Regions from separate parts of the Paenibacillus jiangxiensis genome, predicted to be linked through region 1. Evidence: riboswitches for the same ligand, from Rfam matches in the RefSeq annotation. Region 1 holds a riboswitch; the other holds the start of a gene.
What was found. Region 1 has a riboswitch for S-adenosylmethionine ahead of metA (homoserine O-acetyltransferase MetA). Riboswitches for the same ligand answer to the same signal wherever they lie in the genome.
Positions count from the first base shown of each region.

Region 1 (15,712 bases):
CGGTACCGGGAAGACAAGGTTTGCATTGTCAATGGCAACGCGTCTTGCCCGTGAAGGAATTTATATTTCGGCTCCTGGCCGGCTTGCCGCCGGAACATCTGCCAGAGGCTGCGAACTGCCGCCGTCTTACCACAGGATCAGCGTGGACCAAGAGATGCCGCTGCCCAATGTGCTTGAGCATCTCAATTTGGAGTCTAACATCTTCCGTGCCGACCGCAGGATCGTCATTGTTGACAGCATTACAGGCTGGTTGAGTGACGAATTTGGCAGCGGACCGCTGGAGCAAGCGGAGCGAAGGCGGCTTGAGGTGAAAGCGGAGCGATTATCGGACAAACTGCTGAACTATCAGGGGATGCTGCTCGTCATTACGAATGAAGTGTACCCCATGCTTCATCCCAGTGAAGAAGAGGCGCTGTTCGGCAGGCTGATATCCCGCCTGAACATGGAAATGGCTGTACGGGCGGACAAGGTATTCCAGCTGACGGCAGGTTTGGCGATGGAATTGAAGGAGCGCAGCTTGCGATATTAGGGCTAAATCGTAAAGGAGGAATATAATGGGCGTATATACAAGAACGGGAGATGAAGGCGAAACCTCTGTCATTGGAGGACGGGTGCGCAAGGATGATGACAGGGTTGAAGCTTACGGCACTATTGATGAGCTGAACAGCTTTGTGGGACAGGCGATCAGCTTTGCCGAGGAGGATGTGTTCGAGGATCTGCGGCAGCAATTGGCCGAAATCCAGCAGGAGCTGTTCGACTGCGGCTCCGATTTGGCTTTTGTAAGGCTGAGCGATAAAAAATATAAGGTAAAGGAAGAGATGGTGCTCCGGCTTGAAGAGTGGATCGACCGCTGTGAAGAGGAGAACCCGAAGGTGGAGCGTTTTATTATTCCTGGCGGCAGCCGCTTCTCTTCAGCTCTCCACGTATGCCGTACAGTATGCCGCCGCGCTGAGCGGCGGGCTGTTACGCTTGGCTCCCATTCGGAAATTAACCCTGCTGTCCGCAGATATTTGAACAGGCTGTCCGACTATTTCTTCGTGGCTGCACGTACGGCCAATACAAGGCTGGGAGTGGCTGACGTGGAATATGTGCGCAGCAAAAAGGTGTTTGGTAGAAAAGAATGACCGCTTATTATGATCCAATAGTATATGAGGTTCCGCCTGAAGATGAAGGCATGCTGCTGAAAACGATTTTGCACAAAAGAATGAGCGTTTCACGCAAGCTCCTCTCCCGCCTGAAGCTTACGGAGCAAGGGATTATGCTCAACGGAAGCCGTGTGTACGTCGACGTGAAAGTGCGCCCGGGGGACCGTGTGGAAATCCGCATGGTATGGGAGACCTCGGAGGATATTCTGCCTGAGTCTATTCCCTTTGATATCCTGTATGAGGATGAGCATCTATTGATTGTGAATAAAGCCGCGGGCATGATTGTCCATCCGACGCATGGCCACTATACGGGAACGCTGGCTAATGCGGTTGTACATTACTGGCACTCCAAGGGAGAATCGTTCCGCTTCCGTCCTGTTCACCGGCTGGACCAGGATACCTCGGGTGTGTTGGCCATCGCCAAAAACCCGTATGCCCACCAGCATATATCCGAGCAAATGATTGCAGGTACGGTGGACAAGCGGTATACGGCCTATGTGCACGGCTGTCCGGAGCCGACCACAGGAAGAGTGGACGGTCCGATCGACCGCGATCCGCTTAATCCGCACAAACGCATTGTAACGCCTGACGGGTATCCTGCCCTCACGCTTTACAATCTTGAGGAGAAATGGCCGGAAGGCAGCAGAATCTCTTTGAAGCTGGAAAGCGGGCGAACGCACCAGATCCGTGTGCATATGACGGATATTGGCTGTCCGCTGATCGGAGATCCGATGTATTTTATCAATCCCACGCCAGAAAGTGCTGATACCGGGAAGGCCGAACGAAGAGCATTTCTCGACAGTGTGATTTCAAGACAGGCGCTGCATGCCGTCGAGCTTTCCTTCAACCATCCGCTCACCGGAGAGCGGTGCACGTTCCAGGCCCCGCTGCCGCCGGATTTGCTTCGTCTGGAAGAAGTGCTGCAAGCTGCAGAATAACATATAGTTGCTAAAGAAAAGCATCGTATTGGGATGGAAATGATGGAGGACATACAATATGAGTAAATTGACGGTTTATCAATATCCGAAGTGCAGCACCTGCCGCAATGCTGTAAAATGGCTGCAAAACCATGGGCATGAGCTTGAGCTTCACCACATTGTGGAGGAGCCGCCAACAGCCGACCAGCTTGCGGAGCTGGTGGACAAGAGCGGGCTTGATCTGAAAAAGTTCTTTAACACAAGCGGCGAGGTGTACAAGGAACTGAAGCTGAAGGACAGACTGCCGGGAATGAGCCGAGAGGAGCAGCTGAACCTGCTTGCTTCCAACGGCATGCTGATCAAGCGGCCTGTAGTTACCGACGGGCAGCGGGTCAGCGTCGGATTTAAAGAGGATCAATACAGCGAGGTATGGGGACAGGCATAAGCCTGTCTTTTTTCGCAAATTGCTACGGAATCTTACTATGAAAAAAGAACTGGAATTGCTTGTTATAGCCAAGGTTTGCGGAAGGATGGGGTGCCGTGATAGGAGCGTTGATCGGTCAAGGCAATACGGCAGATATATATGATGCAGGCGATAAGAAGGTTGTTAAGCTGTTTAAGCAAGGTGATTCGTTAGATCATGCTCGGCAAGAATTTGAAAATTCGAGGCTGCTGAACGGCTTGGATCTTCCCATCAGCAAAAGCTACGAACTGGTAACGTATGAAGAAAGACACGGGATTATCTACGATAAAATTGAGGGAGAATCGCTGCTTGATTTGGTTTTGCGGACGGGTGATGTCGAGCGGTACGCAACCGTTTTAGCCCTGTTTCACAAACAAATCTTGTCCTGTAAATTGGGTGGCGCCGCAAGCCTGAAGTCCATTTTAAAAAGAAATATTGAATGTACAAAAGACTTAACAGACTTATGCAAATCACAATTATATACTGCTCTGGAAGAGTTGCCGGATGGTGACCGGCTTTGTCATGGAGATTTTCATTTCGACAATGTGCTTGTACACGAAGGAAAGAACTACATGATCGATTATATGAATGTATGCCGCGGGCATGAATACGGAGACATAGCCAGAACGGTGTACTTGATTGAAATGACCCCTGTGCCCTCCCAAATGATCGACAGCGAACGAATTCTATGGATGAAGAAAAGGGCAACCGACGTTTATTTGCTGGAAATGGGCGTTACCCGGGGGGACTTGGCGGATTGGTTATTGGTAACCGCTGCTGCGCGGCTCTCGGAATTGAACCATGAGCAGCGGGATGAGAAAAACTCGGTGCTGCAATATTTGTCGATGCGGGGAGTGTGTGAGTAAAAGGCAGGAAAGTGGATGGGCAGGCCCCTAAACGATCGCCAATATGGTATACTCGAACAAGATTATTTTTACGGAAATGGAGCGAGACACTTACGTGACACAAAACAATGGACAATCAGTTATGCTGGTGGACGGAATGGCCCTGCTCTTCCGTGCCTATTACGCAACAGCAGCCCATGGATATATACGGCGCACCAAAGAAGGAATCCCGACCAATGCCATCTATGGCTTTATCCGCTATTTCTGGGATGCGGTGCAGGCCTTCGGCCCCACTCATGTCGTCTGCTGCTGGGATATGGGAGGCAAGACGTTCAGGGGAGAGCATTTTGCCGCATACAAAGGCAACCGTGCGGAAGCCCCGGATGATCTGATCCCACAGTTTGCATTAATTCGTGAAGTCATGGATAGTCTCGGGATTCCGAACATTGGGGCAGAAGGCTACGAAGCGGATGATTGCATCGGTACCCTGGCCTGTCATTATTCCCGTGGCGAAAATACGGACGTGCTGATTCTGTCAGGCGACCATGATCTTCTGCAGCTGGTGGATGAGCGGATTAAAGTCATTATTATGAAAAAAGGCCAGGGCAACTATATGGTCTATACGCCCGAAAGCTTGATGGAGGAGAAGGGGCTGCAGCCCCGTCAAATCATAGATGTCAAAGGATTGATGGGGGACACAAGCGACAACTACCCGGGGGTGCGCGGCATCGGCGAGAAAACGGCGCTGAAGCTGGTGCAGGAATACGGCTCCATCGAGGGTATCCTGGCTAACCTGGAGAATCTGAGCCCGTCGGTTAGAAAGAAGATCGAGAACGATCTGGACATGCTTCATCTGTCGCGCAGGCTGGCTGAAATCCATTGTGAGGTACCGGTTGCCTGCTCGCTGGAAAGCAGTCTGCTGCAGCTTGATCACGCGCTGATCGCTGCCAAGTTTGAACAGCTTGAAATGAAAAGCCTGAGTATAATGATGGGAGTGGCGGCAGGATCATGAGAATGAACAACGCAGCGGCCTCAGCCGTCTCCGTGAACATTGGATTGCCGGCCGTGCTCATACACGGCGAAAAGGAAGTGCTCAGCGGTATTAACAAACTGCCCGCAGACGGACCCATTCTTCTGACACGCAGCGGGATTCCTGGTGACGGACAAGCCGATCTCGTGCATCATGGAGGTCCGGACAAGGCGGTGTGCGTGTATGATCACAGCCGCTATGCGTATTTTGCGCAGCTGATGGATCGCGAGCTTGCCTTCGGGGCTTTCGGGGAAAATGTGACGATATCGGGGGCAGCGGAGGATACAGTCAGCATTGGGGACATCTTCCGGCTTGGCCGTGCGCTCGTGCAAATCAGCCAGCCCCGTCAACCCTGCTTCAAACTGGCGGCAAAGCATGCATGGAAGGAGCTGCCGCAGCAGTTTCAGCAGACAGGGTACACCGGCTATTATTTCAGAGTGCTTGAAGAGGGGGAACTGGTTGCGGGAGATGCGATGGAGCTGGTAGAGAGGCCGAAGGAACATATCACCGTAATGGAGGCTAACCGGATTATGTACCAGCGGAAGGATCAGGCTGAAGAGACGAAACGGCTGCTCGATGTAGAGGAGCTGTCGGAGAGCTGGAAGATGACCCTGTGCAAACGTTTGGGCTGAAGGATTGGATTACATAAGGAAGGGAGAGATTGAAATGTCAGTATTGGGCGCCATTGAAGCAGGTGGGACTAAGTTTGTATGCGGTATCGGTAATGAGCAGGGGGAAATTATGGATAGGGTCAGCTTCCCGACGGAAGCGCCTGAGGTGACGATGGCCCGGGTCATTGAGTATTTCGAAGGGAAAAATGTCGAAGCGATCGGAGTTGGTTCCTTCGGACCCATTGATCCGATTGTCGGCAGCAGTACATACGGGTACATTACAACAACCCCCAAGCCCCACTGGAGCAACTATAATCTGATCGGCAAGCTGAAGGAACATTTTGATGTTCCGATGGGCTTTGACACGGATGTGAACGGAGCCGCTCTGGGTGAATACACATGGGGAGCCGCCAAAGGCTTGGACAGCTGCATTTATATTACGGTTGGAACGGGCATCGGCGCGGGAGCCGTAGTCGGAGGGCAGCTGCTTCACGGTTTGTCTCATCCGGAAATGGGTCATATTCTGGTCCGCCGTCATCCGGAAGACACATTTGCAGGTTTTTGTCCTTATCATGGGGACTGTCTGGAAGGCCTTGCCGCAGGACCTGCCATCAACAAGCGGTGGGGGACTCAGGGGGCAGAGCTGCCCGCGGATCATCCCGCATGGGAGATGGAGGCCTACTATCTCGCTCAGGCCTTGATGAATTATGTTCTGATCCTTTCCCCGCAAAAGATTATTATGGGCGGCGGAGTCATGAAGCAGGAACAGCTATTCCCGCTGGTCCGCCGCAAGCTGCAGGAGCTGCTTCAGGGCTACGTCCAGCATGCAAGCATTACGGCAGATATCGACAGCTATATCGTGTCTCCGGGACTTGGCGACAATGCCGGCTTGTCCGGTGCGCTTGCGCTGGCTCGGTTGGGGATATGATGATTTTGTAAAAAAAGCTTTGACGAGGCGTACGTTTCCGTTGTAAGATGAGTTTAACAGCATAGTACGGTTTATAAGGAAGCACCTATTTTGCGAATTACGCAGAATAGGTGCTTTTTTTGTTGCCGGATGATGCTGCATACATAGTTTTGAGGAGGTTTGCAGTATGGAGATTGTATTCTTGAACAAGCTGTCGAAGACGGAGGAAGCAGACGTGCTTGGGGCTGCCCAGGTTTGGATCGGGGAAGAAGAGGGAGTATGGTCTGTCGGCTGGCGGACTACAGAAGGGGATGGAGCGAAGGATAGCGTCTGGTATGAAGGCCGTTCATGGCAGGAGATGCTCTCCATTTACCGCTATCAGCTGGCTTTGAAGCTGTCTGAAGGGTACCGTCCGCTTATTGATGGGGTATTCCATGAACGTGAGGAAGGCGGGAGCCGTGGTTTGTTTGTGCAGAAGCTGTGCTGCTACAGCGACCTTTACCCCCGCGAAGATGTGTATACTGAGCTTACGGTCTGGCGCCGGCGCCGGGCAGCAGCCGAGCACAGGGCTCCGTATATGATTGCCAGCAACCGTTTGCTCAAGCTGATCAGTGTCTTTCTTCCCCAGAATGAAGCGGATCTGCTTGAGCTGCCGGGCATGGGGGAGAGCAAGATGCGGGCCTATGGAGCGGATCTGCTGGCCATCACCTCCAAGGGGGAGCAATACCGTCCATTTCCCTTGCACTGGGTGATGGAGGAGATTGATCCTCATGACTTTATCAATTGGAGCTACCGCCAGAAGGAACAGAAGTACAAGCTGGAGCTCGACAGGTATAATCAGCGCCAGTCGGTTCTGCAGGGAGCGGCAGCAGGCCTCGGTCTGGAGGAAATCAGTCGGGAGGCGGGACTGCCGCGCAGGGAAGTTATTGAAATGCTGGAGGCGCTCATGAAAGAAGGATATGATGTGGATAATGTCATCCGAAGCGAGCTGTCGGCAGCTCCGGAGCAGGAGCAGGCGGCGATTCGGGCGGCTTATGAGGAACTGGGGGACCGCTTTTTGAAGCCTGTCATGCAGCGGGTGTACGGCGATCAAAGCAATGGGAACCTGAAGTTGGATGAAATTTATGAACGGCTGCGGCTGGTGCGTATCTGGCACCGCCGTGATGAAGCCGGCAAGCGCAGTGCCAGTTGAACCAAACGGCAGTTAAAGCACAAAAGACGGACCCTGTCCCGAAGGAAGGCTCCGTCTTTCATTTTCTCGTCCATATAATTTTCAAATCCAGTCTTTCTTGCGGAAAATCAAAAACATGCTGCTGCCCAGTGCAATCATCACGCCAAGCACGACAAAATATCCGTAGCGGGTGTGCAGTTCAGGCATAAATTGAAAGTTCATTCCATAAATTCCGGTAATGACGGTCAAAGGCATGAATACGGTGGTGATCGCTGTAAAAACCCGCATGATTTCGTTGGCCCGGTTGGCAATGCTGGACTGGTAGGCTTCACGAAGGTTGCCCATCAGATCACGGTAAGTGTCGAAGGTTTCGGAAATTTTTACCGCGTTTTCATAAATGTCGCTAAAATATTTCTGCAATTGCTCGTCAATCAGGCGCAAATCCCGTTTGTTCAACGTGTTGATGACTTCCTTCTGTGGGCCAAGCACTTTTTTAAGCCATAAAATTTCACTGCGCAGACCGATGATCTCGTTCAAATGAGATTTTTTCGTATGCATCAGAATGTCTTCCTCAAGCTTTTCGATCCGAACCTCGATCCGGTCGCCAACGAGAAAATAATTGTCCACGATCAGGTCGATCAGCAAATACATAAAACGATCAGGCGAGTTTACTTCCTGCTCCCAAAGCAAGGGCTTCAGGGAGCGAAGCTCATTGATTTTCTGTCTGGTGATGGTGATGATAAAATGTCTGCCGAGGAAAATGTTGAGGGAACGCAGAAAAATTTCTTCATCATCAAACCGGATGCTGTTTACAACGATAAAGTAATGATTATCATATATTTCAATTTTCGGACGCTGGTCTTCTTCGCTCAGGCAGTCTTCCACAGCCAGATCATGAATGGAAAAGAGCGGCTGCAGCACCGCGAGATCTTCAACATCGGCATCAATCCAGTAAAAGCCGTCGGCTGGTGCTGTCAATGTTTTTTCAATGTCGTCAATGAGGGTAAATACCCCGTTGTTCACTAACCGGATTTTCATTTCTCTCACTCCTTATGCTTCGCCCCAGGGCGAATGATGTTCATAAGGAATGCTTTCAGCCTGGTGCCAGACCCAGGAAGTTAGAAGCTCCACAGACATGAAGAACGTGCGTCCCGTCTCCGGCAAGCTGAAGTCATTCCTATGCTGTTGTCATGCTTCCGCCGCCTATTCGGACTCGGGTCGCCTTCCATGGTTGGTGTCACCCCTATCGAATTATATTAAGATGAGCCGCCGCAGCCCTTTTTATTAGATAACAGAATTTATAAGTTCTCAGCGGAGCTGAGCAATTCTGTAATCGCAAGAAAAACTACCGCTAAACGCGGTCTGGCTTCTTTGAATTACGTCGATAGACGTTTTTCTTATACGCGAATCTTAAACTACGCATATAGTTTCCGCCGCCTGCAGCACTTGTCTAGTATAACGCCCGCCAGATGGCCTTTCAAGGGCTAAATTGGACATTTTCATATCTGTTTTCATCTTATGGGGGCAGCCGAATCCGGGTGCGTAATGAATGGATTTTTTTGAAGCATCTGCTTGACGAAAGAGGCGTTCATGCATTAAAGTTTGATACAGGACATTTGAATTAATTAAAATTGAAAATAGCGAAATCTTATCAAGAGCAGGTGGAGGGACTAGCCCGATGAAACCCGGCAACCGGCGGTAATCCGCACGGTGCTAATTCTTGCAGGTCACATTTCTTTAGGAAATGGACCTGAGAGATGAGAGAGGCGCATATGAATCAGATATGACCTTTCTCGTGCTGCGAGGAAGGTCATTTTTAATATGCCCGGCATCTCAGCAATGATTTTCGCAAACTTCACGAACAGGAGTGAGCATTATGCCGATTAAAATTCCAGACACCTTGCCCGCGAAGGAGATCCTTGCGGGTGAGAACATTTTTGTCATGGACGAGAGCAAGGCCTACCACCAGGATATCCGTCCGCTCCGCATTGCGATTCTTAACCTGATGCCGACCAAAGAAACGACCGAAACCCAACTGCTGCGTCTGATCGGCAATACCCCGCTTCAAGTGGATGTCACGCTCGTTCACCCGCAGTCGCATGTGTCCAAAAACACGTCCCAGGAGTATCTGGACATGTTTTACAAAACATTTGACGAAATCAAAAATACCCGCTTTGACGGTATGATTATTACAGGTGCGCCTGTAGAGCAGCTTGAGTTTGAGGATGTAAACTACTGGGAGGAGATTCGCGGCATCTTTGACTGGACCCGGACCAATGTGACCTCCACCATGCATATCTGTTGGGCCTCGCAGGCAGGCTTGTACCACCATTTCGGAGTTCCCAAATACGGACTGGACAGCAAAACCTTTGGCGTCTTTTCCCATACGGTGAACAAGCCGCATGTTAAGCTGCTGCGCGGCTTTGACGAAGTCTTCTTCGCACCGCACTCACGGCATACGGAAGTCCGCCGCGAGGATATTGAACGTTTCCACGAGCTGGAGCTGCTCTCGGAATCGGAAGAAGCCGGTGTGTATATTGTGGCTACGACGGACGGCAAGCAGATCTTTGTGACAGGCCATTCCGAGTACGATCCGTTATCCCTGAAATGGGAATATGACCGGGATATGGCCAAGGGACTGGACAATGTCCTTTTGCCCAAAAATTATTTCCCGCAGGATGATCCAACCCGTACACCGCCATCCACGTGGCGGGCTCATGCCAACTTATTATTCTCTAACTGGCTGAACTACTATGTGTACCAGGAGACCCCTTATGACATCGGTGAAATCGGGCCTCAAATTTAAATCAATATAAATTAGAACAGTAACGGACAGGAGGATTTATATGGATCATAAGCAAAAGTTGAAAATCGAAAGCAGACTTGCCCAAATTGGTTCCATCAACGAGCCCGTAACCGGTGCGGTGAATTTTCCGATTTACCAATCGACGGCCTTCCGTCACCCGCAGCTAGGAAAGAGCACAGGCTTCGATTATATTCGCACCACGAATCCGACCCGCAAAGTGCTTGAGGAAGCAGCGGCCGAACTGGAATCCGGAGACGCCGGATTTGCCTGTTCTTCCGGCATGGCCGCTCTGCAGACGATTTTTACTTTGTTCGGACAAGGTGATCATCTTATCGTCTCCCTTGACTTGTATGGAGGAACTTACCGTTTGCTGGAACGCATTCTTTCCAAATTCGGCGTAACCGCTTCTTATGTGGATACAAATGATTTGACTGCGCTGGAGCAGACACGCCGTCCGAACACAAAGGCCGTATTTATTGAAACGCCGACCAACCCGCTCATGATGATTACCGATATTACGGCGGTAGCCGGCTGGGCCAAGAAGCATGGTCTGCTTACCATTGTAGACAATACGCTGCTTACTCCATATTTCCAAAGACCGATTGAACTGGGGGCCGACATTGTAGTTCACAGCGCCACCAAATATTTGGGCGGGCATAATGATGTCCTGGCCGGACTGATCGTCACCAAAGGAAAAGAGCTGTCCGAAGAAATGGCCTTCCTGCACAACTCGATTGGGGCCGTACTGTCTCCAAGCGACAGCTACCAACTGATGAAAGGCATGAAAACCCTTGCCCTGCGCATGGACAGACATGAGCAGAACGCCACACAGATCGCACAGTATCTGCTGACTCACCCGCTCGTTACGGACGTATACTATCCGGCCCTGGAGAGCCATCCCGGATATGAGATTCAAAACAGACAATCCTCCGGGAATACGGGAATCTTCTCGTTTAAGGTCAAGGATGCCCGCTTGGTAGAGCCTCTGCTGCGCCATATCAAGCTGATTGCTTTTGCCGAAAGTTTAGGCGGAGTTGAATCTCTCATGACCTACCCGGCCATTCAGACCCATGCGGACATTCCGGCGGAAATCAGGGATGCCGTAGGTGTTGACGATAGGCTGCTTCGTTTCTCCGTCGGCATTGAGCATGCGGAGGACCTTATTCAGGATCTGGGCGGCGCGCTTGAAGCTGCTCAGCGCGAGCTCGAAGGGGGGGCTGCGGAATGAGCGGAGACGGGAAGCGGAAAGAAGGGGAGCAGGAGCTGAAGTTCGGCACCCGGCTCCTGCATTTCGGAGCGGAGATCGACAGCCAAACGGGCGCTTCCAGCGTACCGATTTACCAGGCATCCACCTTCCATCATCATGACATTTTTAATCCGCCGCAGCATGACTACAGCCGGTCCGGCAATCCAACCCGGCAGGCCTTGGAAGACTATATTGCGCTCCTGGAAGGCGGCGTGCGCGGATTCGCATATTCATCCGGGATGGCTGCCATTTCCAGCGCCTTTATGATGCTGTCGGCCGGTGACCATATCATCGTAACCGAGGATGTGTACGGCGGGACTTATCGGCTGCTGACCAAAATTTTGAACAGAATGAACATCGAGACCACCTTTGTCGATATGACGAATCTGGATGAAGTCAGACAAGCCCTGAAGCCCAACACCAAAGCGGTGTATATGGAGACCCCGTCCAATCCGACTTTGAAAATTACGGATATTGAGGCGGTCACGAGCTGGGCCCGTGAGCATGAGCTCATCACCCTGCTGGACAATACGTTTATGACTCCTTATTATCAGCGTCCCATCGAACTGGGAGTGGATATCGTGCTGCACAGCGCCACCAAGTTTCTCGGCGGTCACAGCGACGTGCTGGCAGGTTTGGCCGTTGCCCGCACGGAAGCACTTGCTGCACAGTTGAAGCAGCTGCAGAACGGGCTGGGCACCGTATTGGGTGTGCAGGAATCCTGGCTGCTGATGCGGGGAATGAAGACCCTGCAAGCCCGCATGGCGCACAGCGAGCAAAGTGCACGCCTGCTGGCCGAATGGCTGCAAGCCAGGGAGGATATCAAGGCCGTCTACTATCCGGGCCTTGCTGATCATCCGGGACGCGAAATTCATGAGAAGCAGTCCAGCGGTTACGGTGCCGTGGTCTCCTTTGATGTCGGCTCAGGCGAACGCGCCAAGGCGCTGCTGAACCGTGTCCGGCTTCCGATCGTTGCTGTCAGCCTCGGCGCGGTTGAAAGCATTCTTTCCTACCCTGCCATGATGTCCCATGCGGCCATGCCGCACAGCGTCCGGCTTGAACGCGGCATTACGGACGGATTGCTGCGCTTCTCGGTAGGTTTGGAGGATATCGGCGACCTCATTTCCGATCTTGAACAGGCTCTGGAATTTGAATAAGAATGACCTCGCAAAAACAGTACCTTTGGAATAGGTGCTGTTTTTCACATTGCACCTGTGTTACGATGGTAATATAGTGGTTTCATATATCATTATTTTCATAAGGATCTTTTACAGAATGAAGGATGGGAGGACACGTACGATGAGCGGAATAGACCGTATCTTGGATAAGGCCTTGCGCGGTGAACGAATGAACCTGGAGGATACCATTGCCCTGTTTGAATCCAATGAGGTTGAGAAGATGGGGGATGCGGCGAATGTGATTATGAACCGCATGCATCCGGATCCGATCAAGACATTTGTCATCGGGCGAAATATAAATTATACGAATGTATGCGACGTGTACTGCCGTTTTTGCGCTTTTTACCGCAGACCCGGCTCGGATGAAGGTTACGTGCTTCCCGATGAAGTCATATTCCAGAAGATTCAGGAAACACAGGACGTCGGCGGCACGGAAATTCTTATGCAGGGCGGAACAAACCCTAACCTGCCTTTCAGCTATTACACGGATTTGTTAAAAGCGATCAAGGAGCGTTTCCCGAATATTACAATGCACTCCTTCTCGCCGGCTGAAATTCAGAAGATGAAGGTCGTGTCAGATGGTCTGTCGCTGGAAGAGGTGATCCGGCAGATTCATGAAGCTGGCCTTGATTCCCTGCCTGGCGGCGGAGCGGAAATTCTCGATGACCGCACACGCCGTAAAATTAGCCGCCTGAAGGGTTCCTGGACGGACTGGATGGATGTGATGAAGACAGCCCACAAAATCGGCATGAACACCACCGCAACGATGGTGATCGGGCTGGGCGAGTCGATGGAAGAACGGGCGCTGCATCTGATGCGGGTGCGGGATGCCCAGGATGAATGCATTGCCAACAAATACGATTCGGAAGGCTTTCTTGCGTTCATTCCCTGGACGTTCCAGCCTGACAACACCAATCTGAAGCTGGAAAGACAAACGCCGGACGAGTACCTGAAGACGGTGGCCATCAGCCGGATCGTGCTGGATAATATCAAGCATATCCAGTCTTCGTGGGTAACAATGGGGCCGGAAATCGGCAAGAAGTCTCTGTATTACGGCTGCGATGATTTTGGCAGCACTATGATTGAAGAAAATGTAGTGTCGGCAGCCGGGGCTACATATAAAGTCAACATTGAGTCAATCCTGCAGCTGATTCGCGAGACAGGGCATACACCTGCCCAGCGCAACACCAGATATGACATTCTGCGTGTATTTGACGAGCACAGCAGCGTTGAGCACGATTTTGTAATGCAAAACTAATTCTGCGTGGATGTCTGATATATGTAAAAAAGCTTGCCGCGTGCTTGATGCGCGGCAAGCTTTTTTTCAACCCGTACCGGTGCTTTTTTCTTTCTGTACACGATGATCCTTAAACTTGAATACCTTATTCAGTGCCATAAATACCGGCTTGGACTGCTTGGTCAGCACCGGACCGAGAATGGCCAGAATGAGGACGTAAATGGCAGCGAAAGGCTGCAGTATCTCCATCAGGCCGCCTTCCCGTCCGAGGTTTGCCATAATGATGGAAAACTCGCCGCGGGATACAATCGTCAATCCGATATTGGCGGAGGCTTTTGGGGATAGGGATGCCGTACGTCCGGCAAGCATGCCTGCCGTAAAGTTCCCGAACAGCGTGACCAACACCGCCGCAAGGGCGATCCAGACAGCGGTGCCGCCAAGGGACAGCGGATCGATGGACAGTCCGAAGCTGAAGAAGAACATGGCTCCGAAAAAGTCGCGGAACGGCACAATCAGATGCTCGATCCGCTTCGCATGATCCGTTTCCGCCAGCACCAGCCCCACCAGCAGCGCCCCAATGGCTTCGGCTACATGAATCGTCTCCGAAAAACCGGCTACCAGGAAAAGTGTGCTAAATATCACAAGCAAAAACAGCTCATTGGAGCGGATATTCAGTGCTTTATTCAGAAGAGGAACAGCTTTTCGACCGATAAGAATGACCGCGAGCATAAAGCCCAGGGCGATCAGAGCAGACATCACTACTCCGCCGATAGAGGATGAGTCGCTGAGTACAAGCCCCGACAGGATGGAGATGTACACGGCAAGAAAGACATCTTCAAACATGATAATGCCAAGGATCATTTCGGTTTCCGGGTTTGCGGTCCGTTTCAAATCCACCAACACCTTGGCTACGATGGCACTGGACGAAATGGTGGTAATACCTGCGATGACTAGCGTTTCAGCAATGGGGAAGCCCGAGACGAAGCCCAGGGCAAGCCCCAAAGTGAAATTGATGAGGATATAAATGGTTCCCCCGACAGCAATGGACCGTCCTGATTTGATCAGCCTGCCGACAGAGAACTCCAGACCAAGATAAAACAGCAGGAACAAAACGCCGATTCTGCCCATGAAATCGATAAAGGGCGCACTTTCGATAAAGCGGAAGTCAAAGTGCCATATCTCCATGGCATGAGGGCCGACGGCCATGCCAACCAAGATATAAAAGGGAATGACCGAAAACCGCAGCTTGGCGGAGATCAGGCCTGACAAAGCGATGAGAGCAATGGCCAATCCAACTTCAAATACGATATGGTCCATCCAATCACCCGCTTCCGCTTATCAGGATTTGTTTAAAGCGTTTCTGCTGTTCTCGCTCTCCGACGGCAAGCACAGTTGCTTCCGCTTTGAGAACAACATCAGGACCGGGGTTGATATGCTTTGTTTTTTTGTCTTCCATGACAACGATGATGGATGCGCCTGAGTTTTGGCGGACATCCAGTTCACCGATAGTTTTGCCTGCACAGGCATACTGCGGTTCAATCTTATACCATTCAATGATGAGGTCATTAAACGCCATGTCTACACTTTCCAGGTTCTTTGGCCTGTAGGCCATGCCGCCGATGATGGAGGCAATCTGTCTGGCCTCCTGATCCTCAAGGGTAATCATGGATATGCTTTGTTCCAAATCCTCGTAGTCAAAATGATACAGCTCACGTCTGCCGTCATCGTGGATAATGACAACGAGCCGGTCTCCGCTGGCGGTATCCATTTGATATTTCATCCCGATTCCGGGCAATGCAGTTTCACGTATTTCCATTGTGGTTAGCCTCCTGAATTCTAATGTGCTTCAGTTCTGATCAATTTATGACATGATCAGGCACACACCACGAATCTGGAGGTAAATTTAAGCGGCTTCAAATAGATGCGCTTGTAAATAATATTAATGATGGGCAAAAAGGGCAGAGAGGGCCGGGGACAAGACCATAACATCAAAATGGGCAAAACGGCAAAGAAAGGCAATGCTTTGGCTGCCGCAATCATTTTGACCAGTCCGTGGGATTGAGCCCGGATGGCGGGCTTCTGGTGTGTTTCTTTGGGGTGGCTCAGGCTGAAGGATTCCGCCAAGACGTCGGCACCTGCGGATATTTCACGAGTTT
Region 1 is NZ_JBJURI010000002.1:324,481-340,192, forward strand. It holds gene ACI1P2_RS03340 (bifunctional adenosylcobinamide kinase/adenosylcobinamide-phosphate guanylyltransferase) at 1-529, shown strand, start outside; gene ACI1P2_RS03345 (cob(I)yrinic acid a,c-diamide adenosyltransferase) at 555-1,124, shown strand; gene ACI1P2_RS03350 (RluA family pseudouridine synthase) at 1,121-2,083, shown strand; gene ACI1P2_RS03355 (arsenate reductase family protein) at 2,142-2,507, shown strand; gene ACI1P2_RS03360 (aminoglycoside phosphotransferase family protein) at 2,603-3,391, shown strand; gene ACI1P2_RS03365 (5'-3' exonuclease) at 3,486-4,382, shown strand; gene ACI1P2_RS03370 (MOSC domain-containing protein) at 4,385-5,032, shown strand; gene ACI1P2_RS03375 (ROK family protein) at 5,067-5,939, shown strand; gene ACI1P2_RS03380 (HRDC domain-containing protein) at 6,106-7,110, shown strand; gene corA (magnesium/cobalt transporter CorA) at 7,192-8,127, opposite strand; SAM riboswitch class I at 8,735-8,853, shown strand; gene metA (homoserine O-acetyltransferase MetA) at 8,966-9,895, shown strand; gene ACI1P2_RS03395 (PLP-dependent transferase) at 9,936-11,123, shown strand; gene ACI1P2_RS03400 (aminotransferase class I/II-fold pyridoxal phosphate-dependent enzyme) at 11,120-12,298, shown strand; gene mqnC (cyclic dehypoxanthinyl futalosine synthase) at 12,441-13,577, shown strand; gene ACI1P2_RS03410 (cation:proton antiporter) at 13,644-14,873, opposite strand; gene ACI1P2_RS03415 (cation:proton antiporter regulatory subunit) at 14,878-15,372, opposite strand; gene ACI1P2_RS03420 (hypothetical protein) at 15,429-15,712, opposite strand, start outside.

Region 2 (15,712 bases), on a different contig from region 1:
AATGAGGGTGGACTGCTGCCATTGGAAGCCAATGCTCACCGCATCGCGGTCATCGGCCCGAATGCGGACAATCTGTATAATCAGCTTGGCGATTATACAAGTGTGCAGCGCAAAGGAACAGGCACGACCGTACTGCAGGGAATTCGGATGGCGGCGCCCGCCGATACGGAGATCGTATACGCGCGCGGCTGCGGTATTCGCGACGAATCCACGGAGGGGCTGGAAGAAGCCGTGAAGGCGGCGCGAAACGCGGATGTCGCCGTGCTTGTTGTTGGCGGCAGTAGTGCCCGCCAGTTCGGCGGCGAATTTGATAACAACGGCGAGGCCATCATCTCTGAAGGAGCACCAACGGAAATGGATTGCGGCGAAGGCGTTGATGTCGCCAGCTTGAAGCTGGGGGGCATTCAGGAGCGGCTTGTGCGGGAGATCCATGCGACCGGAACTCCTGTTGCCGTTATCGTGATCCAGGGAAGACCCCATGAGCTGACGGCGATTGATGAACATTGCGGCGCGCTGCTGTGCGCCTGGTATCCGGGGACGGAGGGTGGCCAGGCGATCGGGGAGATTTTGTTCGGCAGGGTCAATCCGAGCGGCAAGCTGCCTGTTTCGCTGCCGCGTGCCGTAGGTCAGCTGCCAGTCTATTACAATCAGAAAAAGCCGAGCCGGATCAGACATTACGCCGATTCAAGCTCGCTGCCTTTATATCCGTTCGGGTATGGATTGAGCTATACCACTTTCCGTTACACGGATCTCCGTGCGCAGTCTGCCTCTTTGACCGTTTCGGAGCTGCAGCAGGGACGAGTGTTCGAGATCAGCGTTGACATTGAAAATACAGGGGAAACTGCCGGGGCCGAGACGGTCCAGTTATACATTCAAGCTGGGGGATCAAGTATCACACGCCGCAGGCTCGAACTGAAGGCGTTTGAGAAGATATGGCTTGCGCCGGGAGGATCGAGAACGGTTACTTTTCTGCTGGATGAGGAGAAGCTGTCGATCTGGAGCCGGAGCATGGAATTCGCGCTGGAGCCATGCCGGCTTAAAGTTATGGTTGGCACGAACTCTGCGGCTGCGGCCGAACTGGAGCTTGAGCTGGCGGTAACCGCGGATTAAGACGCCTGCAAAGCTCGCCATTTCTCATCTATACGTCTGAGGAGATAAAATCCATATTCATCAAGAACCTCCACAGTCGCCGTAAAGCGGCTGCGGAGGTTCTTTTGTGTTATTTAGGGTCTCCAGCTTATTTACAATATTGTCATCTCGTTGTTAATTTCCTGACAGCGCTATAAGGTAAAATTAGGATAACTGTGCGCTATCGGGGGCTGATTTTTTAATGATGAAGCATTCTTTGTGGCAGAAGCTGCGCGAAAAAGCAGAAACCGAAGCAGAACGGAGAAAAGGGTTTATAACCAGAATGAACGTTTTTTTCTTCTGCTCATTCCTGCTTTTTACTGTCCTGATTGTCAGGCTGGCTGTTCTGCAGTTCGTCGAAGGAGAAGAACTCAAGGAAGAGGAGACCGGCACGACTACACGCAATGTGCCGCTGTCCCCGGTCAGGGGGACGATCTACGATGCGACAGGCCAAAACCGGCTGGCCTATTCCACCCCTGTGCAATCGCTTTATCTGACTCTGCAGAAGGATTACAGTAAGGCCATGGAGGATAAGCGCGACAAGGAGGACCGGATTCTTCCGGAGCTGGAGGCGCTAAGCCGGAATCTTGAGAAAGTGTTCGCAGAACATGGGGACAAAGATGCAGAGAAGCTGACGGCGAAAGAAATCATGGAGAGAATGGACAGAAATTACGTGACACACCGCGGTTTTACGCCACGCAAAATCAAAACAGGTTTAAGTCCTGACGAAGTCGCCTATTTCCTTCAGCACAAGGAACGTTACCCCGGCATTGACATCGTGGAGGAGGGGCTCCGCCATTATGATCCCGATACAGTGGCTGTTCAGGCTGTAGGTTATATCCGGAGGTACAAGAACGCACGCACGAGTCTGGACAAATATGGTGCCATTCATAATAAAACGGATTCCCAGAATAATCCGGGCCGGGTGTATCAAGAAGAGGAAACGGTGGGTTATGACGGGTTGGAGCTGCAGTATCAGGATGAGCTGCGCGGCAAAAACGGCTTTAAAACCGTGACCATCAATCCGCGTAATCTGCCGGATGGGATCGAATCGATCACACCGCCCGAAAAAGGCCATAATATCTATTCAACCATCCATAAAGAAATCCAATTGAAGACAGAGCAGGCGATTCAGGATCAGCTGCGATATTTGCAGACCCATGCCGTGTCAGGCAAGGTTCACAGGGATGCGGTGACAGGTTATGCAGTCGCCATGGAGGTAGAGACCGGCAATGTGGTGGCGATGGCGAGCATGCCGGATTATGACACGAATGTATGGCAGACTGGAGGAGTTGCTCCAAGTGTTATGGACGAAATAGAGCCTATGTACACGAACGGCACCATTAGACCGGTGAAAGCGTATCGGCCAGGCGATCATCCTGAATCGGTGCTGCTGCTCGGTTCCACGATCAAGCCGCTGTCCGTGTTGATCGGCTTGGAAGAGAGGCTGTTTACAACGTGGGACACCTACTACGATAACGGCTCTGCTTATTATGGCCGGAACAACTCTTCCCGTGTAGGTAACTCGGGCAGGCATGCCTACGGCCCATTGAGTCCGGCTAGAGCCATCGAGGTATCCTCCAATACGTTTATGGTTGATATGATCGGCAAAAAGCTGTACGGCCAATACGGTTCAGAGGCTATTACGGTCTGGGACCAATATATGAAGCAGTTCGGATTGGGCGTATCTACTGGTGTGGATCTGCCGCGCGAGTATCTCGGAACGCTTGAATACAAATATGAGGAAGAGAGCGTGCTGACACGCATGGTGCAGGGTTCGTTCGGGCAGCAGGGTAAATATACCACGCTGCAGCTGGCACAATACGCCGCAACCATTGCGAGCAAAGGGAAGCGAATGGAGCCGCATCTTGTGAGTGAAATCAGGGATGCTGATGGCAATGTGGTGCGGACCATCAAGCCCAAGGTGCTTAATGATGTGGATTTTCCTGATGCTTATTGGAATGAAGTCATTCGCGGCATGAACACTAAAGTGGCGGCATTTAACGGATTTCCTTATGATTTTGCCCGCAAGACTGGCACCTCAGAGCAGTGGGTTAAAGGAAAAGGAATGGTGGATAACGGTGTATTTATTGCCTTTGCTCCGCGCAATAATCCCAAGCTGGCGGTAGCGGTTGTTATTCCGGAAGGGGGATTTGGCGCTACAAGCGCAGCCCCTGTAGCACGCAAAATCTTCGAGGCTTACGATGACGTATACGGGCTCGATGGTGTGCCCAAGAAGACAGACCAGGATGCACAAAATGAACAGCAGCAGCCCTGAACCGGCATGATCATTAAAGAGCGTCCCCCCATTCGTGTCCAAGGGCGGGAAGCTTTTTTCTTTTGAGCTTCTTTTCAAATGTGGTAAAATGTCGTTGGGCTGCAAAGCCTAACATAAGAAGAGATATAGATACATACCGGACATACAGGAGGAGAGGGACCATGGGAAAATACAAGCTGCTTGCACTGGATATGGATGGCACACTGCTGAATGATAACCACGAAATTTCACTGGAAACGACCAACTGGATTCATAAAGCGATGCAGGAGGGCATTCACGTCTGTCTGTCGACAGGCAGAGCGGCATCAAGCGCCCTGCCATACGGACAGGAGCTGGGACTGGAAACGCCGATGGTCACGGTGAACGGCGGCGAGGTATGGAAATCACCCCGCGAGCTGTGGCGCCGCCATCTGCTGGATAAGGAGCTGATCCGCCAGATGAAGACAATAGCGGACGAGGCGGATTCCTGGTTCTGGGCTTATACCACCGAAGGGCTGTTTAATACAGAGAAATGGCCGGATTCACTGGATGAATTCGAATGGCTTAAATTCGGGTATAACACGGAAAATGATGATATCCGGCATGAAATTCTGATCAAGCTGCAAAATCTGGGCGGACTTGAGATCACCAACTCCTCCCCTACCAATCTGGAGATCAACCCGCAAGGCATCTCGAAGGAAAGTGGCGTTAAGGAAGTATGTGGTCTGCTCGGCATTACGATGGATGAAGTCGTCGCGGTCGGCGACAGCCTTAACGATCTGGCCGTCATCCAGGCGGTCGGCCTTGGTGTGGCGATGGGCAATGCTCAGCAAACGGTAAAGGAAGCTGCGGACCTGGTTGTGGCCAGCAATAACGATGACGGCATTGTAGAAGTCATCCGCGACCATATTCTCGTCTGATCCTGCCCTAAGAACGGCGGGCTATTAATAGTGCGTGTTCAAAAAGTCAGGTTTTCCAGCACCGAAGCTCTAATATTGAAAAGAAACGGAGGCAGCCATGGATATCCTCGGTTGGGTGCTTGTTATCGCGTTGTTTGTCATCGGGATGGCGGGAGCGGTATACCCGGTTCTTCCGGGCGCACTGGCGATTTATTTTGCGTTTTTTGTCTATGGATGGTTTTTCAGCTTTTCATCCTTTACCGTCTGGTTCTGGATTATCCAAACTTTGATCGTTGTTGTCCTCTTTGTGGCGGATTATATTGTAAATGCTTGGGGAGTGAACAAGTTCGGAGGCTCAAAGCTGTCCACCGTGCTGAGTACAGTCGGCGTGATTATCGGTCCCTTTGTCATCCCGGCCTTCGGGCTTATTCTCGGGCCGTTTATCGGTGCCGTGCTAGGGGAGCTTATCAATCGCCAGCCACTGGATAAAGCGGTCAAGGTCGGATTCGGCTCGCTCGTCGGCTTGTTCACCAGCACCGTGATGAAGTTTATTTTACAGCTCGTGATGATTGTCGTATTCCTGATTTATATATTCTAAATTACGGTTGGAAGGGAACATACATTGTCCAAGAAGGAAAGCTTTATTAAAGGCACATTGATATTGGCGGCGGCAGCCTTGGTGGCCCGGGTGCTGGGGCTCGTGCAGCGGGTTCCGCTGGAGCATCTGCTCGGAGACATCGGGGACGCGTCGTTCTCGATAGCGAACAGCGTATACCTCATGCTGCTCACGGTTGCAACAGCCGGCATACCAAGCACGCTCAGTAAAATGGTGTCCGAGCGTTATGCGCTGAACAAGCCGCAGGAGGCACGCCGCGTGTATCAGGCGGCTCTCATTTTTGCGGCCGGCGCCGGCATCGTCATTACGGTATTGCTGTATTTCGGCGCACCATTTTATGCACAGCATATCGCCAAGACGCCGGAAGCGGCGCTGTCGATCCAAGCGCTGGCGCCGGCCTTGCTACTGTTTCCGACAATTGCAATGATGCGTGGGTATTTTCAGGGCAGAGGCAACATGACAGCAGGGGGCGTATCGCAGATCGTGGAGCAGTTTGCCCGCGTCGGAATAGCGATTCTGCTGGCTTATTTCCTGCTGCAGGCCGGCTATTCGGATACACAGGTCGCGGCTGGGGCTTCTTTTGGCGGCGTGTTCGGCAGCATCGGGGCGTTTGCGGTCATGCTGTACTATACGTTTAAGATGCGCCGGTCCGATGCGGCGAACCGAATCAGCGAGCCGCTGTCGGAACAGGTGCCGCTGCTGCAAATTTATAAGAGCATCTTTACGCTCTCCATCCCGATCGTGCTCTCTTCCCTTGCCGTTCCAGCGGTTAACTTTATCGACACCTCGATCGTCAAGACATTGCTGCTTGACAAGATCGGTGAAGCAGCTGCAACGGAAACGCTGGGTATCCTGGGCAACCGGGCGCAGAGCATCGCGGGCATCCCGCCGATCCTCGCCATTGCGCTCAGCCAGTCGCTGCTGCCGATTATTTCCGCGGCCTTTGCGCGCAAGGACAGTGATCATCTGCGCAATCAGATCACATCCGCGCTGCGCATCTCGATTCTGACAGGCATGCCGATTGTCATTGCGCTTTGCGCTGCAGCTTATTCAGTGAACGGGCTGCTGTTCAGCTCACTCAACGGAAGCGGTATTATCGCTGCACTGACCTTTGGAACGATATTCCAGATTACGATGATGACGACCAACTCCATTATCATCGGCATCGGCAAGCCGAATATCTCCATGATCAGCGTCGCTGCCGGATTGATCGTTAAACTGGCGGCCAGCTGGATACTGGCGACATGGTTCGGAATCTACGGCATTTATGGCATTATTGCGGCTACAGCCCTCTGTTTCCTGACTATTACCTATCTGAATCTGCGTGTATTGAAAAAGGTAGTTTCGTTCTCGATCCTGGGTGGCAGATGGATAGGCTTTATCCTGACCGTGCTTGTGGCAGGCGCCGCCGGGTATGGTGTTAATTCGCTCGTTCTGGCAGTGGCGGGAGCGGCGCCGTCCAGAATCGTTTTTTTCGCAGCCTGCATTCTATCCGGGCTGACCGTTGTCATCTCCTACCTCGTTTTGCTTGTTCTGCTGCGCGTGCTGCGCCGGGACGAGCTGGGCAGCTATCCCCGGGTCATGCAAAGAGTGCTGCGCCCGCTGATGCGCCTTCAGCCTGGATCATCCGGGCAGCGGGGATAATATTCTTCATTGAAATAGAAGTGCTTCCGCATCATGGCCGGTGGCAGTCTTCAGAATGCCGAATTTGTGCTCATGGGTCATTTCGAACAAAAATGGCCGCCGCGGTTTGCTCAGATATGACGGATTCAGGTATCCCTCGAACCAGTCATACCTTGGAATGGGTTCGTACGGAGTGTCTGACCAGACCTGCTCCAGCGCCGGACTGTATAATTTGCGTCCTAAAGCAGGCCATTCACTGCTATGAAGCGTTGCGCTCTCGTGGGGAGAGTGCAGCGCTTTTTCGATGTCAGGCGTAAAGATGCCAGGCCAGTATTCGCTGCGCGAGCCTCTGTGCGGCACCTTGCGGGCGAAAGAAAGGGTCCGGGTCAGCACCTGCTCGTAACCGAACAGCAGGGCATACAGGCATTTGCCCAAGGCGATGCGCTCGCCCAAATCAGCGAATTGCTCGATGATGAGCCCGGCAAGCCCGCTGTCCTGACCAAGCGGAAATACAACCTGGTTCAGCTGAAGCCAATTGTGCATGCGAAATGTAGTGCTGCGGGTAACGTGTTTCCTGAAGTAAGGGTTGCGCATAACTCGCCCCTCGATATAGTGCTGTTCGTTAATGATGAGCGCGACAGTCAGAAGCGGACTGTCCCGCAGCGTCCAAAACCGTTCCCAGAACGGGCTCATGAAAGCAGAGACGTGGAAGAAAGGCAGCAGATGGAAGCAGCTGCGCCCAAGCCGGCGGCTGTGCGCGTACAGCAGCAGTTGGGGATACGCGTCCTGAAAAATAAGGGCATTGCATCGCTCAAGCAGGCGGTAGGTCCAATCTTTTTCTTTGCCTGTCACGAGGTCTGCCATCAGGCCGCCCTTCAAATCGGTCATGTTATAACCGCCATTGCGGGATACCATGTGGGCCAGCAGAGCCCAATGCAGCTCCGGGCAGCTGTTATAGCACTCCAGATATGCGGCTGTCCGCGTAACATTGCTGCGGTTATGCTTGGCGGTCTCGCTGTGTATATGTTCCACAAGCTCCCGGTCTTCCTCGGAATGCAATGTGTCTTCAACCTGTGCGCGCATGCTTCGCCCGCTCATGGAAAGCATGCGTTCCGCTTCCGCCAGGGCCGCTGCGGCGGAGCCTGCGTTCCACGGCAGTTCCCGCAGCGGATGGCGGAGCTTGTTTGAGGCTTTCCAGGCCGCATATTTGCCTCTCAGCGCATCCCCGGCCGTACGGGGCAGCGTTCCAAGCAGGCGCATGCCTGTGCGCAGCCAGTCGTCCCGCATAATGCCTTTCCTCCTTTCATATAGAGGTTGTTCAAAAAGTCATCTTTTGATCACGAAGTAAGTCAGGAAGCGGACTCGACATCGAATCTTGAATTCAGCCGGGCCTTCCGGTGCTCACGTACCCCCTGTACGCTCCGCTCCTCAGTCCCTAGCTTCATCCAACCTTCTTGGTGCTAAAAACCTGACTTTTTGAACACGCACATTTAGTCTTTTTTATTCAGTATGGCTCGGGAGCCGGAGTTCCAACCGAAATCGCAGGTGCTGTGCAAAAACCATTTTTCGGGTTAGAATAAAGACAAGCTTCGGTTTTAACAATCCTTGATGGCTGATTCATATATTGATTCGAAGGGATGGTGTGTTATATGCAGCAAATCAGAAATAAGGCGGAATTCGATCAGGCAGTGCAGGCTCCCGGGCTGACGGTGGCCGTATTTAAGGCTGACTGGTGCGGTGACTGCAAATTTATAGATCCGTTCATGCCGGATGTGGAAGAGAAATACGCTGATGCTTTGAAGCTGATCCAGGTTGATGTCGAGGAAGCGGAGGGAGTCAGCGAAGCCCATAACGTGCTTGGCATTCCGAGCTTCATCGCCTTCAGCAACGGCAAAGAAGTGGTGCGGCTTGTGAACAGATTGCGCAAATCCCGCGCGGAAATTGAACAGTTTCTCGACCGGGCCGTTGAAGTCCACACCGCATTGAAAGCATAAGCCGATCCAGGCGGAACGTCTCCCTTGTTATTCAAGGGGGGCGTTTTTTTGCTTTCCGGAGACGTTAACATTTTGTCACAAAGCATTTATGTCAATGATGTATGTATCAGTTATAATTTTTATTAAGCGAGATGATCTCAAGTAAAATATATGAAAACAGGTGAGATAGAGTGAAAAGTACACGGATTTTAAAATGGCTGGCCCTGGCGACCTGTATTGTCATGTTTTTGGCAACCTTTGGCGGCGGAGTGGTGACACGGACCGATTCCGGCTTGGGCTGCGGCAGGGAATGGCCAACCTGCAACGGCAAGTTTGTTCCGGCTCATACGATCGCTTCTGTCATCGAATTTTCACACCGCTCGGTCAGCGGATTGGCTGGGCTACTGTCCATTGCCACCTTTGTTGGGTTTATGATCTATTTCAAAAAGCGCCGTGATCTTCAGTTTTTCTCATTCATGACACTGGCCTTTGTGATTATTCAGGGGATGATGGGGGCGCTGGCCGTCGTGTTCTCCCAGTCCGCCGCGGTGATGGCGCTCCATTTCGGATTTTCCCTGATTGCCTTTGCGAGCGCGTCAATGATGACGCTGGGCGCCTGGCAGGAGGATCGTGACTTCCGCCGTGTGCAGCGTCATGAGAAGAAGCCTGTCTCGCGCGGCTTCCGCAATTTCATCTGGGCGTCAACCGTCTATACTTACATTGCAGTATATACAGGGGCGTTCCTGAGTCACTCTACCGAGAACCGCATTAACTCCTTCTTGGGGATTGCGCCGTTATCGCTGCACCAGATTGCAGCTGGCATCCTGTTCGTTGTTATTCTGGCCGTCGGTCATTTCGCGTATCGCAAGCATCCGGATCATGGCGATATCCGCGCTCTTGGCGTAACTTCCGTTATCCTCATTGCCCTGCAGATTGTTGTGGGAATTGCCCTGCTTTATACGGCGGGAAGACCGGAGCTGTACATGTTTGTCGTATTGTCGCATATGGTAATCATTGCAGCGCTGTTTGCCGTGTTGTGCTACATGAGCTTCCGGGTATGGCAGCTGTCGCCGGAGAAAATGGCGCTGCGGAACGCTTCCCTTCAACGCACTTAAACAAAACTGCAATATCCGGTTTTGCCCAAAAGCGGGTAAACCCCTATAATAAGATCAGAACAAGCAAAGTCCGCGAGCTGCTCGAGGACTTTGTTTTGGTTAAGGCTTGATATCACCGGCCTGCCCCAGCACCTGCGGCGGCTTTCAATATAGGAGGACTACATACCCGTGATCTATCAGAATCTGCGGCAGTTTGTTGAAGCGCTGCGCAAAGAGAATGACCTGCATATCATTGAAGCACCAGTTGATCCTTATCTTGAGCTGGCGGAGATTCACCGCCGGGTGATTGAGCAGGAGGGCAAGGCTCTGCTCTTTACCAACGTGAAAGGAACGCCGTTTCCCGTCGTCACCAATCTGTTCGGCACCGACCGGCGTGTGGATATGGCCTTCGGCCCCCGTCCTGAGCAGCTGATGAAGACGATTGTCAATGCAACGAAGACGCTGCTTCCGCCCACTCCGAAAGCGTTGTGGAATGAACGGGGGCTGATCGGGGACATGATTAAGGTAGGGTTAAAAACGGTCTCCTCCGCAGAAGCCCCTGTCCTGGGTGTGCAGAGAACAGAGGCACCGCTTGCGCCGCTGCCGCGTGTCACAAGCTGGCATGAGGATGGCGGTCCGTTCATTACGCTTCCTCTCGTGTACACCGAGAAGCCCGGCCAGCCTAAAGACCATAACCTGGGTATGTACCGGATTCAGATCTATGATGACTCCACAACGGGAATCCATTGGCAGATTCATAAAGGAGGCGGCTTTCACTATCATGAAGCGGAGCAGCGCAACGAGCCGCTGCCTGTCACGATCTTCCTGGGCGGTCCACCTGCGTTGATCGCTTCGGCGATTGCCCCCGCTCCCGAGAATCTGCCTGAGCTGATGCTCGCGTCGCTGATTATGGGCGGCAAGCTGCCGATGGCGGAAGATCCGTTGGGCGGACACCGTATTCCTGCAGAGGCTGAATTTGCCATCAGCGGTTACGTGCCTCCGCATGATCGCCGTCCGGAAGGACCGTTCGGAGACCATTTCGGCTATTATTCGTTAAAGCATGATTTCCCGGTATTTCATGTCAAGCATATGCATCACCGCAAGGACGCCATCTATCCGGCGACGATTGTAGGCAAGCCGCGCCAGGAGGATTATTACCTCGGTGAATTCCTGCAGCGTCTGCTGTCACCGGCTTATCCGCTTGTCATGCCGGCCGTGCGCTCTTTATGGGCCTACGCGGAGACGGGGGTTCATGCACTGGCTGCCGCGGTTGTACGCGAAAGCTACTCGCGCGAGGCGCTTGTTTCCGCCTTTACGATCCTGGGGCAAGGGCAGCTGTCGCTGACCAAGTTCCTGATGCTGACGGACAAACCGCTGGACCTGTCGAATTTTACGGTGCTGCTGGAGACGATTCTGGAGCGCTTCAATCCGGCACAGGATTTGTTCATAATCAATCATACCTCGCATGATACGCTTGATTATACGGGGCGCAAGCTTAACCATGGCAGCAAGGCTGTGCTGATGGGCGTCGGCGAGCCGGTGCGTGAGCTGCCGCGGTTGTATGAGGGCGGAGACCTGCCGGGCATCACCCGTATTGAGCCTTATTGTGGCGGGTGCCTTGTCATCTCCGGCGCCTCCTATGAGCAGAATCCTGAGCTGCCTGCCCAGGTGCTGCAGCGAATGTCAGGCATGGAGCAAAAGTGGCCGCTGGTGTTTATTGTGGATAACGCCGAAGAGGTGGTTAAGTCACAGGCCTCCTTCCTGTGGACGGTATTTACCCGCTTCAATCCGGCAACGGATATGTTTGCCGATCATGAAGTCAAGCTGCATCATTTGAATTACAAGCTGCCGATCGTAGTGGATGCGCGCATGAAGCCAGGCTACCCGGATGAGGTACTGCCGCGTGAGGACATTGTCCGCCTGGTGGATGAACGCTGGAAGAGCTACGGTTTCTAATGGGTTTCTGAGTCATAAGCAGGAACAGACACTGGGAGGTTGAGCATATGCTGCGTGAGCTTTTGGGAGAACCGCCAAGGCAGGATAATGGAATACTGCTGCAGGCGATGAACAACATGAAGCGGACGCTGGGCTTGCTGCAGCGCCAGATGGAGCAAAGCGGGGATCCGACATTTGATTTCCGCAAGGCCGAAATATTGACGCTTGGGCTGATCTCCTCCCTGACCGAGCTGGAAGAGAGCGCGTTCGCCGCGGCATTTTTCCGTAAGAGGGTACACGCAGAGTTTTCCGAGGAAATGAGCGAGCAGGAGCGTGCGGATTATGAACGTTATGTGTATTTTTACAAAAACGGGTTTATCCGGGTGTTCTCCATGCTGGACAAGCTTGGCAATCTGCTGAACGACTTTTACGATATGAATACTTCCAGGGTGAAGGCTCATTATTCCTACTTTACCGTGCTGCGGCAGTTCCGGTATTTGAAAATCCACGACAGGCTTGCTGATTCTTTGTTTGAGCTTAAGGACCGCTTCAGGGAGCCGCTTGGGCGACTGCGCAAACGCAGAAATACGGAAGTGCACTACATGAACGTGGAAATGCAGGATGATCTGTGGCAAAAGCAGCGGGCTTTGTACGGGAAAATCAAGCTTGAGGATCTGGACGAGCATCTTGATGATCTGCGGCAGGGTCTGGACATGGTATGCCGGTCGGTAGCGGAAGCGTTCGAATATACGAATCAGCAGTGGGAAAGACATTCAGCGAGTAAATAAAGTCGCAGGATGCAGCCATTCTTTGTAACTGCCAGAAATTTTTCCGAATGTTTTCGCAAAAATACCTTTGACAAAGCCATGTAAAGTATCTATACTGAAATCTAGTTTAATGTCAGCTTTATGAGGACTCTAGTATTCCAAACTTAAATTAATTGAAACAACTATATATCTCTTATCGAGAGAGGCGGAGGGACTGGCCCGATGAAGCCCGGCAACCGGCTGCACCCCGGCGTTATTACACGCTTAGAGGGCAGCGTCATGGTGCTAATTCCAACAATACCACTATGATTAAGTAGTATTGGCAGATGAGAACCGGATTTTGCTGCATAGCAGGAGCCCTTTTCATTTGCGAAAAGGGCTCTTTGCTTTAATTGGACAAAATAGAGACAGATCCGGCGGGAAGGGGTAAAAGGAAGAGAAGGGGGACGTACCAACTTGATTGAAATCAAGAAGCTAACAAAATTTTATGGCAAAGGCAGCCGGAAGACACCTGCATTGTCCAACCTGAACTTATCGATCGGCAAAGGTGAAATTTTCGGCATTATCGGCCACTCCGGGGCAGGAAAAAGCACGCTGATCCGCTGCATCAATTTGTTGGAGCGTCCAAGCTCGGGCGAGGTGTGGATCGACGGAGTGAACATGACCGGCCTTAACCGGAAGCAGCTGCAGGCCAGAAGGCGTAAAATCGGGATGATTTTTCAGCATTTCAACCTGCTGTCATCCGCGACGGTATATGACAATATCGCATTTCCGCTTCGTCTGGACAGCAGGCCGAAAGCGAATATCGACAAGAAGGTGAAAGAGCTGCTCGCACTTGTCGGGCTGGAGCAGCATGCCAACAAATATCCGGCACAACTGTCAGGCGGCCAGAAGCAGCGCGTCGGCATAGCCCGTGCACTTGCCAGCGATCCGGACGTGCTGCTGTGCGATGAGGCCACGTCGGCGCTCGACCCGCAGACGACGGATTCTATTCTGAAGCTGCTGCTGGATATTAATCAGCGCTTCAATCTGACCATCGTGCTGATTACGCATGAGATGCATGTGATACAGCGGATCTGCGACCGCGTCGCCGTTATCCATGAAGGCGGAATCGTAGAGCAGGGCCCGGTGGCTGAAGTCTTTATCAAGCCGCAGCATCCGGTGACAAGGGAATTCATTATGAGGGAGACGGACCAGGGAGAAGAGCTGCAGGCAGCGATTGCCGCACCTAACCCGGCCTCCTCACAGACCGTTAAAATTTCGTTCCTGGGCGACAAAACCTATGAATCGATTTTATCACGGACGGTCCGCCAGACCGGTGTGGATTTTGCCATCCTGCAGGGCACGATCTCCACGCTGAAAAATGTGCCCTACGGATTGCTTACCGTACGCTTTGAGGGAGACGATAAGGCGATCCGGGAGACGATGCAGGAATTGTCGGCACAGGGGCTTGATGTGGAGGTGATCGGCTGATGGATGGGCTCGATTTTTCGCAAATTAACTGGAATGAGATCGGTAGTTCAACGCTGGATACGATCCAAATGCTGCTCATATCCGGGCTGTTCACGCTGATTCTGGGATTGCCGCTCGGTGTTGTGCTGTTCCTGTCCAGCCGTTCGTCACTTGCCCTGATGAAGGTAATCTACACCGTACTGTCATTTATCGTTAATATACTGAGATCGGTGCCGTTTATCATTCTGATCGTGGCACTGATTCCTGTAACGAGGCTGCTCGTCGGTACCTCCATTGGCGTGACCGGCACGATTCCTCCGCTGGTGATCGGGGCGGCGCCGTTTTTCGCAAGGCTTGTCGAGACCTCCCTGCGTGAGGTGGACCGGGGCGTCATTGAGGCGGCTCACGCAATGGGAGCCTCGACCGGGCAGATCATCTTCCGGGTGCTGCTCCGTGAAGCAAGACCGGGTCTGCTCGCCGCATTAACGATTACGATTGTCACACTCGTGTCCTATACGGCCATGTCCGGTATGATCGGCGGCGGCGGCTTGGGTGCGCTGGCGATCAACTACGGTTATTACCGCTACGATACGGCCGTCATGATCGTTGCCGTTGTGCTCATGGTTGTGCTGGTGCAGGTGCTGCAAATGGCGGGTGACCGTCTGGTACGGCATTATACAAGGAAATAAGGAAACATTATATATAGATCCTTATTTTTACCCAATCTTTTAAAAATAAATTTTGGAGGGGTACATGTTATGAAAAAATGGTCATTTGCTTTGTTAAGCCTTGCATTGCTGCTGATTTTGGGCGCCTGTGGGAACGCTAAGACAAATTCTGGAGCAGCCGCAGACAATAATCCGGGAACACCGCGCAGCATTGAGTTGAAGGTCGGCGCATCCGCCGTTCCTCATGCCGAGATTCTTGAAGCGATCAAGCCTGAACTGGAAAAGCAGGGCGTACGTCTGCAAGTTGTTACTTTTAACGATTATGTGCAGCCGAACGTGCAGCTGTTCGACAAGCAGCTGGATGCGAACTTTTTCCAGCATCAACCGTATCTGGACAGCGAGAACAAAGCACGCAAAATGAATCTGGTGCCTGTAGTTCCGGTGCACGTTGAACCAATGGGGGCGTATTCGCAAAAATACAAATCAGTGGATGAAATCCCTGACAGCGCGATTGTAGGTATTCCGAACGATGCCACCAACGGTGGCCGTGCTCTGATGCTGCTGGCCAAGCAAGGTCTGATCACATTGAAAGACAATACGGACATCAATTCTACCCTCGCCGATATCACTGCCAATCCGAAAAACCTGGACATCCGTGAAGCGGATGCGGCTATCCTGCCGCGCCAGCTGCCTGACCTGGATCTGGCGGTCATTAACACGAACTATGCGCTGGAAGCCAATCTGAATCCGACGAAGGACGCCCTGTTCATCGAAGACAAGGATTCCCCGTATGCGAACTTGCTGGTAGCCCGTCCGGACAACAAGGACTCCGAAGGCATTCAGCTGTTGGCCAAAGCACTGCAATCCGACGCAGTCAAGAAGTTTATTGAAGATAAATACAAGGGAGCTATCGTCCCTGCATTTTAAATAAAACACACTGTTATGCCTTATATACCGCTGCTGCCTTCGGACAGAGCGGTTTTTTGCATGCTGCGCTCCGGTTAGTTGAGGCATGGACCTAAATCTTTTATACTGTTCCTGTGGCGTTTTCTCTTTGCAGAGGAGGAAGAAGTACGTTGAAACCAAAGGTTGCCCTGATTACAGGAAGCGCCAAAGGGCTGGGAAGAATGACAGCTTTACATTTGGCGGATCAAGGGTTCGATATTGCGATAAACTATGTACACAGCCGGGGGGAAGCTCTGGAGCTGGAGCAAATTATTCAGGCCAAGGGCGTACGATGTACGGCCGTTCAGGCGGACATTTCCAAGCAGCCGGATATTGAAAAGCTTGTGAGCCAGGT
Region 2 is NZ_JBJURI010000023.1:33,943-49,654, reverse strand. It holds gene ACI1P2_RS20820 (glycoside hydrolase family 3 N-terminal domain-containing protein) at 1-1,110, shown strand, start outside; gene ACI1P2_RS20815 (peptidoglycan D,D-transpeptidase FtsI family protein) at 1,331-3,406, shown strand; gene ACI1P2_RS20810 (Cof-type HAD-IIB family hydrolase) at 3,568-4,305, shown strand; gene ACI1P2_RS20805 (DUF456 domain-containing protein) at 4,403-4,882, shown strand; gene ACI1P2_RS20800 (putative polysaccharide biosynthesis protein) at 4,907-6,544, shown strand; gene ACI1P2_RS20795 (DUF2515 family protein) at 6,551-7,810, opposite strand; gene ACI1P2_RS20790 (thioredoxin family protein) at 8,173-8,517, shown strand; gene ACI1P2_RS20785 (COX15/CtaA family protein) at 8,688-9,611, shown strand; gene ACI1P2_RS20780 (UbiD family decarboxylase) at 9,780-11,546, shown strand; gene ACI1P2_RS20775 (Cthe_2314 family HEPN domain-containing protein) at 11,594-12,313, shown strand; SAM riboswitch class I at 12,483-12,625, shown strand; gene ACI1P2_RS20770 (methionine ABC transporter ATP-binding protein) at 12,749-13,765, shown strand; gene ACI1P2_RS20765 (methionine ABC transporter permease) at 13,765-14,433, shown strand; gene ACI1P2_RS20760 (MetQ/NlpA family ABC transporter substrate-binding protein) at 14,503-15,339, shown strand; gene ACI1P2_RS20755 (SDR family oxidoreductase) at 15,489-15,712, shown strand, end outside.
Region 2: linked by a shared signal. The riboswitch ahead of ACI1P2_RS20770 (methionine ABC transporter ATP-binding protein) and the one ahead of metA (homoserine O-acetyltransferase MetA) in region 1 are both predicted to bind S-adenosylmethionine.